2 regions of the Paenibacillus sp. P2(2022) genome follow, and region 2 is predicted to be linked to the other one. Evidence: riboswitches for the same ligand, from Rfam matches in the RefSeq annotation. Region 2 holds a riboswitch; the other holds the start of a gene.
What was found. Region 2 has a riboswitch for cobalamin ahead of MMB75_RS07920 (ABC transporter substrate-binding protein). Riboswitches for the same ligand answer to the same signal wherever they lie in the genome.
Positions count from the first base shown of each region.

Region 1 (7,414 bases), on a different contig from region 2:
CAGGCTCTAGCTTGCCTCCTTGCTTGTAGCTGACTAACGGCTCATAAATCATGGATTGTGCAAATAGCTGGGAAGGGTTGTATACGTGAGGATTCATTGTACCAATGTCCCGTGGCCACGATAGCGTGATCGACTTTTCATTGGCAGCTCCGTTAGTAGAGGTGGATGCAGGTGTGTTCTCCTGCTTCGCGCAGCCCAGAATAACGGATAATAAGAGGAGCGTCACCAACATAAAGGTGGCAGTCTTGCGGTGTCGAACGGACATCAATGTATTTCCCCTTTTCTATATATGTGATAATGATTATCATAATCATATTTAGAATAGGTACCACATTATATTTTGTCAACAATATTCGACAAGCAAAGCTCTTATTTATTTTGAATTTGTATAATATTAAATTTATGGATTAATCCGCCAACGTTTGAAATAGAGTACGCGTGTATTCATGCTTCACTAGCTCTTCATCCCAATCCTCAAATATTTCCACGATCTCTCCCTGAACCATGACGGCAACACGATCACAGAACGTACGGGTGGATTGAAGATCATGGGTGATGAAAAGATAGGACAACTGACGTTCGAGCTGCATTCTTTTGAGCATGTTCAGCACGGAGGACTGGGTTGTCGTATCCAGATTGGCGACGGATTCATCGAACAGGATGATTTCTGGTTCAACGGCCAACGCCCGAGCAATGCACACCCGCTGTTTTTGTCCACCGCTTAGCTGCGCAGGGTATTTTTTCAGACTGTCAGCCTCTAACCCTACCGATTCCAGTAAGGAAAGGCAGATATCCAGTGCCCTTACTTTTCGCTCAGGAAAATAGTTGCAGATCGGCTCCATCAGAATATCTCGAATGGTCATACGGGGATGCAGTGAGGAGGCCGAGTCCTGCGCGACTAACTGGATTCGTTTGTACAGATGAATATCTTTCATCCTTCCGGTATGTATGGGCTGCTGATTCAGCCAGATTTCCCCCGAGGTCAACGACTCTAGCCCCAGGATACACTGTGCCAGCGTACTTTTGCCACTTCCGCTTTCTCCAACCAGTCCAAGGCATTCTCCCTGTCGTAATTCCAAGCTCACTTTCTTTATAGCCTGCTCACTGTGTTTCGTATTGAACCAGCCTTTTCTCCGTCTGCGGACAGGATAAGCTTTGGTGACGTTCTTCAATTCCAATATCACGGTTGCATCCTCCCTTCCGGGGTCATCTCCAATACTCGATCTGCTACGCGACTCATACCCTGACGATCATGTGAAATTAACAAAATAGTGAGCTCGAAATCCTCTCTCAACTGTAAAAGCAATGACAGAACCTTGTCGCGGTTGATCACATCCAGCGCTGTAGTGGGCTCGTCGGCAATAAAGAGGCGCGGGCCGGAGCTTAACATTGCAGCCAGCAGCACCCTTTGGCACATACCTCCGCTTAGTTCAAAAGGATATGATGACAGAATATACTCAGGATCGGCAAAACCGACCTTGCGGAGCAGAGAACACAAATAAGCTTCCTGCCCTGGAGTAGTGCGGCCTCCAGCCAGCTCCGTGACACGGTTCAGCATCTGTCGCATCCGTGACATTACGCCCTGTCGTCGATGGGTCTGCTGTGATGCAGTGTGGGACGGGGCAAGATCAGCCTGTCCCTGCTCCTTCTGGGCGTGCATTTGGCGCCGCCTGTGCAGTCTAAGCGTATCCGTCAGCTGGGCGCGGACGGTACGGATCGGATTCAGCCCGCTCAGCGATTGTTGAATGAGCAGGGCAATATCCTCACGGCGCAGTCTTTGCCAGCGCTGTTCATGGAATGGGATAATGTCTTCCCCGTTATAGTAGATGCACCCTTGCGTAACACCAACACTTGGGTCCAGCATACCCGCGATTGCGTGTGCGGTCAGGCTCTTGCCACATCCACTTGGTCCAGTCAGAGCCACAATTTCCCCTGGGTAGACGGAAAAGTTCACATCTCGCAGTAGCGGATTGCTCTCGCTTCCGCTTGCTCCTGCACCTGTACGACTAATCTCCAAATGTTCCACGTGTAACAACGGTTTTTGTACGTAAGCTCGCTCTATCGTATCCTTCCACCCTATGACTGGTCGTTTTCCCACTATTTCGCCGCCCCCTTTTCTGAAAAATGATCACCCAGAAGCTGGCAGGCAAGCACAAACAGCATAATCGCCAAACCCGGAAAGATCATAACATGCGGAGCCACCTGAAAATACGAGGTTGCATCATGCAGCATCACGCCCCACTCTGGCTTGGGCGGCTGTACACCCAATCCAAGAAAGGAGAGTCCAGCGATCATCAACACCACGTGTCCAATATCCCATACCGCATATACCAATAATTGCGGCCATACTTGTGGCAATACATAACGTCTTAGTATGCGCACGTGTGAATTGCCGGACAAACGGGCATACCGTACATAGTCCTCCTGGCAGGCTTTTTGAACCAAACTACGGATATAGCGGACATAGCCCGCCCACCGTACCGCAATAATCGCTAAGGTCATGTTGACGAAACCCGGCCCCAAAATACCCACAATCGCCACCGTTAAAATAATATCGGGAAAAGCCAGTACGCCATCGATTCCCCGCATAATCAGCTGATCCACGCGTCCTCGCACATAACCAATGAGCATGCCTGTGGGCAGACTAATACACAGCGTTGCTACCGTAATCGCACAAGCGATTAACACGCTTGTCCGAATTCCATAAATGAGCCGTGACAGCACATCCCGACCCAGATGATCCGTACCGAAAGGATATTTACGGCTGGGTGGTGCCAAACGGTTCAGAAGGTCCACATGCAGAGGATCATGCGGAGCGGCCCAGGGAGCCAGCAACCCAAGCAGCACGATCAGGCCAAACAGTGCGCCCCCTGCCAGCAAGCTTCCTCTAAAGGAAAGCCGTATCTTTTTCATTTTCAGCTTCCCCCTTAACGCAAACGCAGCCTTGGATCTATCACCGTCTGGACCACATCCACCAAACACTGAACACCTACAATTAAAAACGCGGCAAACATAACATATCCCTGAATCACCGGGTAATCCCGCTGCGTAATTGCATCTATAAAATACTTTCCTAACCCTGGCCATGAAAAAATGGTTTCTACGATGACGTTACCTGCCAGCATAAATGATAGATTCGTACCTAATAGCGTGATCATAGGCAGAACGGCATGTTTAAATATCTCAAAAAAGAGAATATGCATACGTGAAAAACCGCGAGCTCTCGCTGCCTTCACAAAATTCCGGTCACTCAGCTCCAGCATCTGAGCACGCAATACACGGGCTTGCACCGTTCCCAATCCTGCACCAAGCGTCAGCGCTGGGAGCACTAAATGTGTCCAGTCCTCCCTTCCCATGGATGGGAGCCAGCCCAAGCGAACGGAAAATAGATAGATCAGCAGAAACCCAAGCCAAAAAGAAGGAATTGACGATCCCAGCAAAGCGAACAGCCTGCCCAGACGATCTAGTGGACCGCTGACTTTTAGCGAGGCAGCCAGTCCCATCCCAAGCGTAAGCACCGCCATGACGGCAAAGCCCGCCAAAGCTAGCTCCACCGTAGCGGGCAGTCTGCTCCATAGTTCGTTTAGCACTGACTCCTTGGACACATACGAGGTTCCCCAATGTCCTGTGAACACATCCCTCAGCCAGTTCACATATTGAATATGAAGCGGCTCATTCAAGCCCAGTTCGTTTCGCAGCGCGGTTAGCGCCTCCCCAGAAGCAGGAACATTATGCGCGGTGAGCAAAATGAGAGCAGGGTCACCAGGGGCCAGCCTCATCAGTACAAAAGTCAGCGTAGATACAACGAATACAATGATGGGCAGCTGCGCCACACGTTCCAATATAAAACGAATCATAGGATACGTTGCTCGTTATTCCGCAATATCAGATTGCGCTGTAATGTAGTAATACTCGATCGGATGCGGTGTAAAGCCCTTTACTCCTTTTTTCACACCAAACACATTGTCAGGGTGCACAATGAACGACTGCGGTAAATCTGTATTGATGATATCCAGCGCTTGCAGTGTTACCGCATTACGCTGTGCGGTATCCTTCGCCAACTTCAGGCTGTGAAGAATATTCTCCAGCGGTTTGGAAGCATAACGGCTTACATTCGCTTCACTTGTAGAGGAGTAGAACATGTCCATAAAATACTGCGGCTCCCCTGTATGGGCCGTGAGCATGCTGTACATAGCAAAATCCCAATCATTTTTGGTCAATGCCTCGTCGATATTTTCCACCTTGCGAATCTTGACCTGGATTCCCTCATTCAGCAATTGGCTCTGAATCACCTCAGCCATGACGGATAGCTCCGGACGCTGTGGGAAGGTCAGCAGCGTAACCTCGAATGGCTTGCCCTGCTTGGTCCACGTACCTTGGGCATCCTTCTGCCAGCCATCCTTCGTCAACAACTGCTCCGCCGTTCCGTCCAATGCTTTGCGCTCAATCTTACCGAAGGGAAGAATGCTCGGAAACGGGCTGCTTGCTTCCGTACCGAAGCCTCTCATGACGGCGCTCACAATGGATGCGCGCGGAATCAGACTGTCCACCACCTTACGGTTGGTTGCATCCTTGAACACAGGTGATTCCATGTTGTACACAATCATATGGGTGCGCAAGGATGGAGCCGACAGCACTTGTAGCTTGTCGTTCTTTTTTAATACCTCTGCGTTATCTACCGGAATATCCGTCGCTACATCCACCTCACCAGATTGTAACGCCATCAGGCGCGAATTACCGTCCGTAATGAATTTCATCGTCGCTTCGGCCAATCGCGCCTTTTCGCCCCAGTATCCGTCATAACGCTCGACGACCAAGGATTGATCCTTGTTGAAGGCTTTGATTTTAAAAGCACCTGTCATTGCAGGGTAGCTTTGCTCATCTTTCATGGATGCCACATCCAGTACAATCGTTGACGGATCAGCCAAATTGGATACCAGCGCTGCATTCGGCTGGTTTGTCGTAATTTTCAGCGTCAGCGGACCAGTTACATCAATGGACTTCACATCCAGTAAATCCTTCGCCAGATGGCTTTTTTCGATTGAGCGCAGCAAAGATGCTTTTACACTTACTGCATCCATGCTCTTTCCATTATGAAACGTGACCTTATCCTGCACGCTGAACGACCACACATTAGGACTATCATGCTTCCACTCCTTGGCTAGCCAAGCTACAGGTTCCAGTTTTTCATTCAAACGAATGAGTGTCTCACCGGCACCGGAACGCATCACATCCCAGCTATTGTCTCCATGCGGATCGACGCCTGACGGTTTCCACGTATACGCCATCACCAGCTTTTTATCTGCTTGAGTCTGTTGTGCAGACGTGTTCTCACCCTTGCCCGAGCTATCCTCCGTCTTCGTGGCTGCGCCACATCCCGAAAGAGTCATAACTGCCATCAGCAGCAGCAATCCTGTACATATGAACCATGAACGCCTATTACGATTGCCTATCATCCCACATTTCCCCCTCTATCTTGTAAAATCGTATAAACCTAACGCAAAACGCGAAAAAGCATTCCCAACCACTTGATCAGCAGTCAGAAATGCTTTCATTATAAAATGTCAAAACTCACCTCAAAGCCAGCTCCAAAAACATAGAAGGGATCAGATCGGTTTCAGACATTCCGTATGCAGCACGCCTAACCACCTCCCCAGCATCCCGTGGGTCTGACAGTGATGTCAAAACAGGCAGGTCTCCTGACTCCAAGCGTATCTTTCAGGCCTTCCCGGTTCCTCACAGTTCCAGTGGCTTGTTCTGAAAGCTCCAGCAGTACCCTGCTGATGCCTGTATACAGTGGCGGGTCCGTGTCGGAATCTACCGAACTTCCCTTTTAAGTGAACACGCTCAACAACTATCTACATCGTCTCTACGAAACTTCGTATATAGAGTTGTCCGGCTCACACCTGTTTTCTTCCTTTATTCCTTTTTATTACGATTTAGGATTATCTTATTTTGTTGCTACTGGCTTGTCAACAAATGTTGCGTAATAATTTAAATTTGAATGATATAGTGTGAATCAAGACCAAGGCTATTCATTGCTTGCGCGCAATTGAAGGTATGTCTTAACGTTGCGTGCACACAATTCACGTGTTAAAATTAGGTATAGAGATAACCACCGTATCCGTATACTAAAAAGAGCCTTCGCCGCTCCAACGGCAAAGACTCTTAGGACTTGAAAGGCTGTGGATCACCACCACGGCGCGCTGCATAACTGAATGTTAATGCGAACGAAACCCACCGTTAGGGGCCAACCTAATTACGCGGTGGGTTTTCGCTTGTTCCGAAATTTCCGACGCAGCCAGCGATAAAGCTTACGAATACTAAACACCAGGCTTAGTAACGTAACCATCCAACGCAGCACATCATAGCACGACACAAGGTTGACCATCGGCTTCACCCCCTTTCGGGAAGCTGCGCCGTGATCCGAAAACATCCACCACTATCCAAAGTCCTTAAGGTAGATTATACCATGCCTCTTCCTACCACTCGAAAATCCAAACCCCGATCTTCATACAGAAAGAGGGTTTTATCAATAATTTCATGCTGCTTAATAAATAACTAGTTCTGGATAACCCCATGCCAAACAGCCGGAAAAGAGGCTACGCCCTCTCTCCGGCTGTTTTTGTTTATTTCCTATTCATCAAACCTTCTGTGGAACTTCTGAGACATTAACGCCTTTGACCGATTCACCCTGTTTTCTTGCCAAAACAATGTTCAAGACAATTGCCGTAATCGAGCCAGATACGATGCCGTTTTGCAGCAGCATTTTGGCAAAGCTCGGCAGTTGGTCGAACATTTGCGGCAGAACAGCTGAGCCTAGGCCCACGGCAATACTGCATGCTGCAATCAGCAGATTGCTTTCTTTCCGCAGATCCACTTCTGACAAAATAGACATGCCTGATGCAGCAACCGAGCCAAACATGACGATCATCGCCCCGCCCAGCACAGCGTTAGGAATCACTGTCGTCAAGGCAGCCAGCTTAGGCAGCAAACCGAGGACGACCATGATGCCGCCAGCAGCAAAAATAACGTTACGGGATTTGACGCGAGTCAGCGAGATTAAACCCACATTTTGGGAGAAGGCCGTGTAAGGGAACGCATTAAAAATACCGCCCAACATAATTGCAAGTCCTTCCGAACGAAGTCCATTGACGATTTGCTTTTGCTCCACTTTCTGATCAATCGCTTTACCTACTGCTAGATAAACCCCCGTAGACTCGACCATGCTCACAATATTGACGATAATCATCGTACATACTGCCATAATGCTAAACTCCGGCTTACCAAAATAAAACGGCTGCGCAATACTCACCCACGAAGCATCCGCTACGGGAGCAAAATGCACCATTCCCATCGCATAGGCGACTACAGTACCTGCGAACAGACCAATAAGAACGGAAATCGAGCGTAA
Region 1 is NZ_JAKWFI010000003.1:506,862-514,275, forward strand. It holds gene nikA (nickel ABC transporter substrate-binding protein) at 1-265, opposite strand, end outside; gene MMB75_RS14025 (ABC transporter ATP-binding protein) at 408-1,184, opposite strand; gene MMB75_RS14030 (ATP-binding cassette domain-containing protein) at 1,181-2,098, opposite strand; gene nikC (nickel transporter permease) at 2,098-2,913, opposite strand; gene nikB (nickel ABC transporter permease) at 2,928-3,857, opposite strand; gene MMB75_RS14045 (ABC transporter substrate-binding protein) at 3,873-5,456, opposite strand; cobalamin riboswitch at 5,673-5,877, opposite strand; gene MMB75_RS14050 (hypothetical protein) at 6,260-6,391, opposite strand; gene MMB75_RS14055 (nucleobase:cation symporter-2 family protein) at 6,644-7,414, opposite strand, start outside.
Region 1: another riboswitch for cobalamin. It lies ahead of MMB75_RS14045 (ABC transporter substrate-binding protein); the one in region 2 lies ahead of MMB75_RS07920 (ABC transporter substrate-binding protein).

Region 2 (7,414 bases):
CAACAAAACAGTCTCCAGCAATTCGTTCAAAGCTCCGTATATATCTCCCGTAAGTCCCCCAAGACGGCGATTAATACGGTTTGCTGTAAAGGTTCCAACTCCGTAAGCCAAGAGCGGAAGCAACGCAAAGCCTATCCAGATTGGAAGGCTTTCAGAATACGAAAGGAGCGTCTGTAAGTGTGTCCCTGCTAACGACAGGTTTCCTGATCCCTCTGTTGCTGTAGCTGGTCCTGCAAGTATATACTGGCCTGCGGCAGCACCTAGAGTCACGACTACAGCCCAAAATACGGCCAGTCCGGCACGTCCACCACTCATATCAGCAAAACGCGCAGCCAGTCCATCATCGTTACGGGCTTTAGGCCAGCGCTTCATTGCATGTACCATAAACCAGCGGCTCCAAACCATCGGAAGCAACAACAAGCCGGACACATTTTGTTCAACCAGCACGGTATACAGCAAAGCAGCCTTGAGCATGAGTAGCAGCACACAAGCAATAACCCCCATTGCTCCTACACGGCTATCTTTCATAATCTCCAGCATCCGTTCACGGGAGCGGTAGCTGAATAAGGCATCCGCAGCATCCATCCACCCGTCCAGATGCAGTCCGCCCGTCAACCAGACCCAGACTGCAAGGGTAAGAATCGCACACGGCAGCGGTGGCAGCACCATAGCCGTAAGCGCCGCAACGCCCCAGACGATAATACCAATAATCACTCCAACCAGCGGATAATAGCTTGCACTGCGTTTCAGCAGCTCCGGGGAAAAATCCAGCTCCGTCTTGACCGGTAGACGGGTTAAAAATTGAAAAGCCGCAGCAACAGCCTGACGTTCGCGGCTCATAGCTTATATTCCAACTGTTTAAGTTCTACGGGAATGCCCGCCGTCACTAAAAAAACTTCGCCACAAACACGGGCTATCCGCTGATTCATAATCCCGCTCAAATCCCGGTACAGCCTTCCAAGCGGATATTCTGGTACAATACCGTCACCGACCTCGTTGGTTACGATGACGAGCGATCCCGGATACTGCTCCACAGCTACCGCCAGTTCATCCATGGCGGCTCTGGCCGCAGCTTCGCCGTCCTCACCTGCGGCCAGCAGCACGTTCGACAGCCACAGGGTCAGGCAGTCGACCAGCACCATAGGCGCAGGCTGCGACGCTTGATCGTCGCCAAGCCGCCGCAGCAGCTCCGGCAGCGCCTGCGCTTCCTCCAGCGTCTGCCAGTCATACCCGGCAGAATCGCGCTGGAGCCGATGAAGAGCGATGCGCTCCTTCATCTCCACGTCATAGGCTTGGGCCGTTGCAATATAGCAGGCGCGCGGAGCGCGCGCCATGCATAATTGCTCGGCAAAGCCGCTTTTTCCGCTGCGTGCCCCGCCGGTCACGAGCGCCTTCATCGCTGCGCGGCTCCATGACCGTCCGATACGCCTGCATCGGCAAAGGTCGCCATTTCGCGCATAATGCGGCACGCCGCATCAATCAGGTGCAAGCTCAGCGCACCGCCCGTGCCCTCACCGAGCCGCATGTCCAGATGGAGCATGGGCTCCAGCTTAAGCTGGCGGAGCACCGCCGCGTGTCCACGCTCGTCCGAGGCGTGCGAAGCAAGCATGTACGCCGCGCTCGCAGGCGCAAGCGCGCGTGCAGCAAGGGCTGCCGCGCCGGAAATAAAGCCGTCCAGCACCACTGGACAGCGATGCGCGGCTGCGCCGAGGATGACGCCTGCCAGAGCGGCAATCTCCAGACCGCCGACCTTGGTCAGCACGTCCAGCGCGTCATTGGCATCCGGTTGATTCACATCCAATGCGCGGCAGACAACGGCTATTTTACGGGTAAGCCCCGCCACATCTACCCCCGTTCCCCGGCCCACGATCACTTCCGGATCAAGTCCGGTGAGCGCACATACAACCGCAGCGCTGGCTGTCGTATTCCCGATCCCTAGCTCTCCGGTAACAAATAGCCGTGTGCCACCTTTAACCGCTTCTGCTACGGCTTCAGCTCCGGCCAAAACCGCTTGTTCCGCTTCCGTACGCAGCATGGCTGGCCCTTTAGCCATATTCGAAGTGCCCATACGCACCTTACGATTCACCAAATCCGGGTGAGCAACGTCCGCATTCACGCCAACATCTATTACCTGGACATCAGCGCCTGCATGACGTGCCAGCACATTAATTGCTGCGCCGCCTGACAGCATGTTATACAGCATTTGCTGCGTAACCTCAGCTGGAAAGGCGCTAACTCCCTCTTCACACACCCCATGATCCGCAGCCATGACCATCACCGTTTTACGATCAAATTCAGGCTTGTCCACGCCAGTAATTCCTGCTAGCTGGATGGCCAAGCTCTCCAGCTTTCCAAGACTTCCAGGTGGCTTTGTTAATTGGTCCAAATGTGCTGACGCTGCCGAAGCCGCCACTCCATCCGGCTGGGCTATGCTATCGATCAGCTGACGCAGCTTGTCGTTCATACCTTCCACTCCCTGCTCTTTTTAGTATGTTTACAATCTCCTATTGATCTGCTGTAGACGCAGCGCTTCTGCGCAGCAAGAGCTGCGGCACACCGCTATCGGGATGCGGAAGCATCACAGGCTCCACACCATATACACGCCGAATCCGATCCTCCGTTAGCAAATCCGTTGAAGCTCCCAATCCTTCAACCATTCCATCCTTAAGTACAAGCAAATTATCGCAAAACTGTGCCGCCAAATTCAGATCATGCAAGACAGCAATGATTGTCACGCCCGTTTCTTGACGCCATTCTGCCAGCAATTCCATAAATTCAAGCTGATAGCGCAAATCCAGATAGGTCGTAGGTTCGTCCAGCAGCAATATCTGTGGTTCCTGCACCATCACCTTTGCCAAAGCTACACGCTGTCGCTGTCCTCCACTCAAGCGGTCCAATGTTCTGTCGGCCAGTGAAGTTAGACTCAATCGCGCTAGGACCCGATCCGTAATCGCCTCCACATCAACTCTCTTTTCCCTGCCTAGCCAGTCCTGATGAGGAAACCGCCCCATTTCTATAACTTCCCTGACGGTGTATCTCACTGGAGGAATGCCCTCCTGCTGGAGTACGGCTACAAGTCGGGAAAGCTCTTTTCTGCTGTAGCTACCGACCTTTTTGCCATAGATATGAACACTTCCAGAAGTCGGCTGATCTACGCCAGAAAGCAGATGCAGCAACGTCGATTTACCACTCCCATTCGGACCAATGATCCCCCACCAAGCTCCTTCGTCTACGTTCCAGCTAACATTCTTTAGCACATGGAAATCCCCATAAGCACGGCTCAGGCCCGCTACCTCTAATGCTCGAGCACGCACCTTTAGTAATTCACTTGGTTCGGTCACAGCAGATCCCCCCTGCGCAGCTTCTTGTTCCGGTACAGGAGATATGCGAAGAACGGTGCTCCCACAAAGGCTGTCATCACGCCCAAAGGAATTTCCGTCGGGGCTAACAGCGTACGAGCTGCCGTATCTGCCCAAGCCATAAAAATAGCTCCACCCAGTGCTGACAACGGAACGATCATCCGGTAATCAGGACCTGTCACCAGACGAATGATATGTGGTACAACGAGTCCGACAAAGCCAATGACTCCGCATACTGAGACAGCGGCAGCTGTCAGCAAGGTAGATATGATCAGGACAGATAGCTTCGTCGCATCTACATGAACCCCCATATGAGCCGCTTGACGTTCACCCAAAGCCAGAATATTCAGCACCCGTGCCCGGTTCCATAGAAACACCAGCCCAACGATCACGTAAGGTAAAAGAATTCCCGTATATGACCAACCTCGCAGACTAAGACTTCCCAACGTCCAGTACAATATTTCATTGACTGTTTCCTTCGACATGGCTGTCAGAAAAGAAACAATGGCTCCCCCAAAAAATTGCATCACCACACCTGATAAAATGAGGCTTTGGGTCGGAATTTTCCCACCTTCACGCGCCAACGTCAACACCATCCACAGCGTCAGCATGCCGGTTATAAATGCGACTAGCGGAAGGGTCCATATACCCACAAATGAAAATTGAAGCCCCCAATAAATCAGCACTGCCGCTCCTACCGAAGCTCCCGAAGACACTCCCAGTGTATACGGATCAGCCAAAGGATTACGTAGCACACCCTGAAATCCGGCTCCCGCCAGCGCCAGCGCTGCTCCAACCAACATTCCCAGTAACACCCGTGGCAGTCTGACCTTCAAAATAATCTGCTCTGCAGATGTATTCCAATCCGGTGTAAACGTATCACCTAACCACGGTAGGTGGTTGATCAAAATACCTGTGATCTGGCTGACCGGAAGACTGACCGAGCCGATGCCAAGACAGAGCAGCAGCGTCAGCAGCAGCAAGACAAGACCAGTCCCCCCAAAACCGATCAGTCTACGATTCATTTGAAAATTTCAGGGTACACGCCCTTGGCTACTTCCTTGAGCCCTTCTGTTACGCGTGGACCTGGACGGCTAATCAAATTATCATCCACGGCAAATACACGATTGTTACGAACAGCCGATATTTGATCCCATCCACTACGAGCTTTTATGATATCGCCGAGGGACTGGCCTGTTTTGTCATCCTTCACACTTTTGCTGTATAAAATCACGTCAGGGTTGGCAGCTATAATATTTTCCTCACTGATTTGGTACCAGCCCTTCTGCGTGGCACCCACGTTTTCGCCGCCCGCCAATGTGATCAGTTCGTCCATAAACTCGCCTTTACCCACTGTCCAGCCTGGTGAAAATTCGACGTATACCCGTAGCTTCTGCCCTTTGCCGATATTTTTAACTCCTTCTTTCACTTCCGCTACATCTGCTCTCATCTTGTCGGTCACCGCTCTCGCTTCTTTCTGATGATCGGTGATTTTCCCATACAATTCGATGTTAGCTATGACATCTTCAACGGTCTTCGGTTCCGTTTTAAAAATCATAATTCCCATGTCACGTAGCTTAGTCGTAGCCTGTTCACTAAGTGAAATTCCTGCAAAAACGACATCAGGGTTCGCAGCAATGATCGCCTCTTCGTTCGGTTTCATAATACCGCCCACTTTAGGCTTTTTCGTAGCTGCCTCCGGGTAATCAGAGTAGTCGGATACACCAACAATTTCCTTATCCAATCCGATAGCGAACAACGCCTCGGTTTCTGCCGGGGAGACGGAAACGATCTTGTCCGGTGCCTTTTTAAATGTAAATTCCTGTCCTGTTGCATCCTTAACCGTTAGCGGGTAAACCGTTTTGCCCGGAGGCTCTTGTGCGGTTACGGTCTGTCCCGGCTGCTGTGAAGAAGCTTGGCCCTCTTTATTTTCTACATTTTTTCCATTCGCGCCACATGCACTCAGCACAACTGCCAATATCAGCGCCAATAGACCTGTTGTCCATACCTTTATTTTTTTGCCTGCCATGATTTGCACCCCTTCATACAAAAATCGTTAAGAGCGTTACTTGAACATCATCCGATATTTTCCTCATTCCAGCCTTCTTTTCCTATCAAAAACCCCCGCATCCTCATATCAGGATACAGGGGTCACGTTAGCACAGATCGTGCGCAGGCGGGCAGCTTCTTTCCGCATGGACAGTCACTGCGAACACGTCATCCTTTCCTCGAAGGATTATGGTGACAGGCGGACGGGCAGGTATCCTGACTTATGGAAGAGGCATGCCCTGATATTCTTTCACATGCTTGGCGGCACATGTAACAGGGCTAATGAGCATGTTTCCATTTACAGTGGCGGGACCGCGTCGGACTCACACCGACTTCCCTTTTAACAGCGCAATGAAGAAAAGCAAGTTCCCTCACACGGCGCCGACCTCGTCTGCTGGATATTTGATGTAGTGTAGTCAAGCCGTTCTTTTACTTGATGATTATAGGTTAAAAAGAGTTAGCTTACAACCCAAACAGCTGCTTGATTCGCCACAACTACCCTAGTGAAAAAGCAATTTTGCTATACAATTGTGCAGTCCTGCCAGCCTTAACTGAAGCCTAATCGCTTCTCCCGGTTTTGGATTCAGACTCCAAAAATCATGACCTGGTATCAGCATACAAACCAATTGGCGAATTACTCCACCATGCGTGACAACCAAAACAGAGGGCGGTGCAGCATTCGACTCTATTGGCTGAACCTTCAAAGCAATGCGCCACGCAAACAGAGAGTCACGGAATTCGCGCAGACGATTCACAAAATGGACCCAAGACTCTCCTCCAGGCGGGGTGATTCGTTGCGGCTCATCAATCCAAGCGCGATACAACGCCACATCCTTAAGCATGTCATACGTTTTTCCATCCCACTCGCCAAAGTGAAGTTCTCGCAGACGTGGTTCCATGATAGGAGGCATAGCAGACAGGAAACGTTCAGACGTCTTTGCTGACTCCGGCAAAATGATCTGCAAGGTCTGGCGACATCGCATCAAGTCACTGCAATAGATTTGAGCAAAGGACTGGCCCTGCAATTTTTCCCGTAAAGGCTTTAATTCCTGCTCTGCTCCAGACAGCAAACTCAAATCGGCATGTCCCACATATCGACGTTCCTTATTCCATAAGGTTGTGCCATGACGAACTAGCACGAGCTCCATGTCCCATTGCAGACCTTCTTTAGCATCATTCGGCTCACTATCCTGTTGTGGGTTCGGACTTAGTGCACGTTCTCGCACTCTTTTCCCTTCTGTATTTTGTTTCAAAATAATGTCACTCCTCACCGCATCCATCCCAAGGCAAAACACCCCGCAACTCCCAACAAACACAACCCTACAAACATAGTGGATACGGCGAACATCAGCCGGATTGTATGCCGGATATCCTTCGACTCCAGTGGTCGTATCTCTTCGCCCATATATGCCCGAAAGGAGCGTACGCCGTGATACACGTTATAGCCACCAAGACGAATCCCCAAGGCACCTGCCACCGCTGATTCGGGAAAGCCGCTGTTTGGACTGGGGTGCAGACGGGCATCCTGCTTGACTGTGCGCCAGCTTCTTGCAGCATCCAGCCGATACAACCACGCCGCTATCACAAGCATAACTGCTGTCAGGCGAGCCGGAATGTAGTTAGCTACATCGTCCAGACGTGCCGAGGCCCAGCCTAAATGCAGGTACTTTTCATTTTTGTAGCCAACCATTGAGTCGAGCGTATTTACGGCACGATATGCCAGTGCCAAGGGGGCTCCCCCGATCAGGGCATAAAAAAGCGGGGAAATAATGGCGTCCACGATATTTTCAGCGACTGTTTCGACGGTACCGCGTACAATTTCAGGCTCGTCAAGCTGCTGCGTATCCCTCCCAACAATCATGCCTAGCTCCCGACGTGCCACAGTCAGGTTATTCGCCTGCAACGCTCGGTATACGGCCATCCCTGCGTCCTTTAGTCCTTTGGAAGCAATTGTGGTTGCAACCAGAACAATTTCTACGACGACAGACAACCATGGGTGAATCCAG
Region 2 is NZ_JAKWFI010000002.1:165,551-172,964, reverse strand. It holds gene cobS (adenosylcobinamide-GDP ribazoletransferase) at 1-840, opposite strand, end outside; gene cobU (bifunctional adenosylcobinamide kinase/adenosylcobinamide-phosphate guanylyltransferase) at 837-1,397, opposite strand; gene cobT (nicotinate-nucleotide--dimethylbenzimidazole phosphoribosyltransferase) at 1,394-2,464, opposite strand; gene MMB75_RS07930 (ABC transporter ATP-binding protein) at 2,505-3,341, opposite strand; gene MMB75_RS07925 (FecCD family ABC transporter permease) at 3,338-4,384, opposite strand; gene MMB75_RS07920 (ABC transporter substrate-binding protein) at 4,381-5,388, opposite strand; cobalamin riboswitch at 5,598-5,813, opposite strand; gene MMB75_RS07915 (histidine phosphatase family protein) at 5,909-6,661, opposite strand; gene cbiB (adenosylcobinamide-phosphate synthase CbiB) at 6,676-7,414, opposite strand, start outside.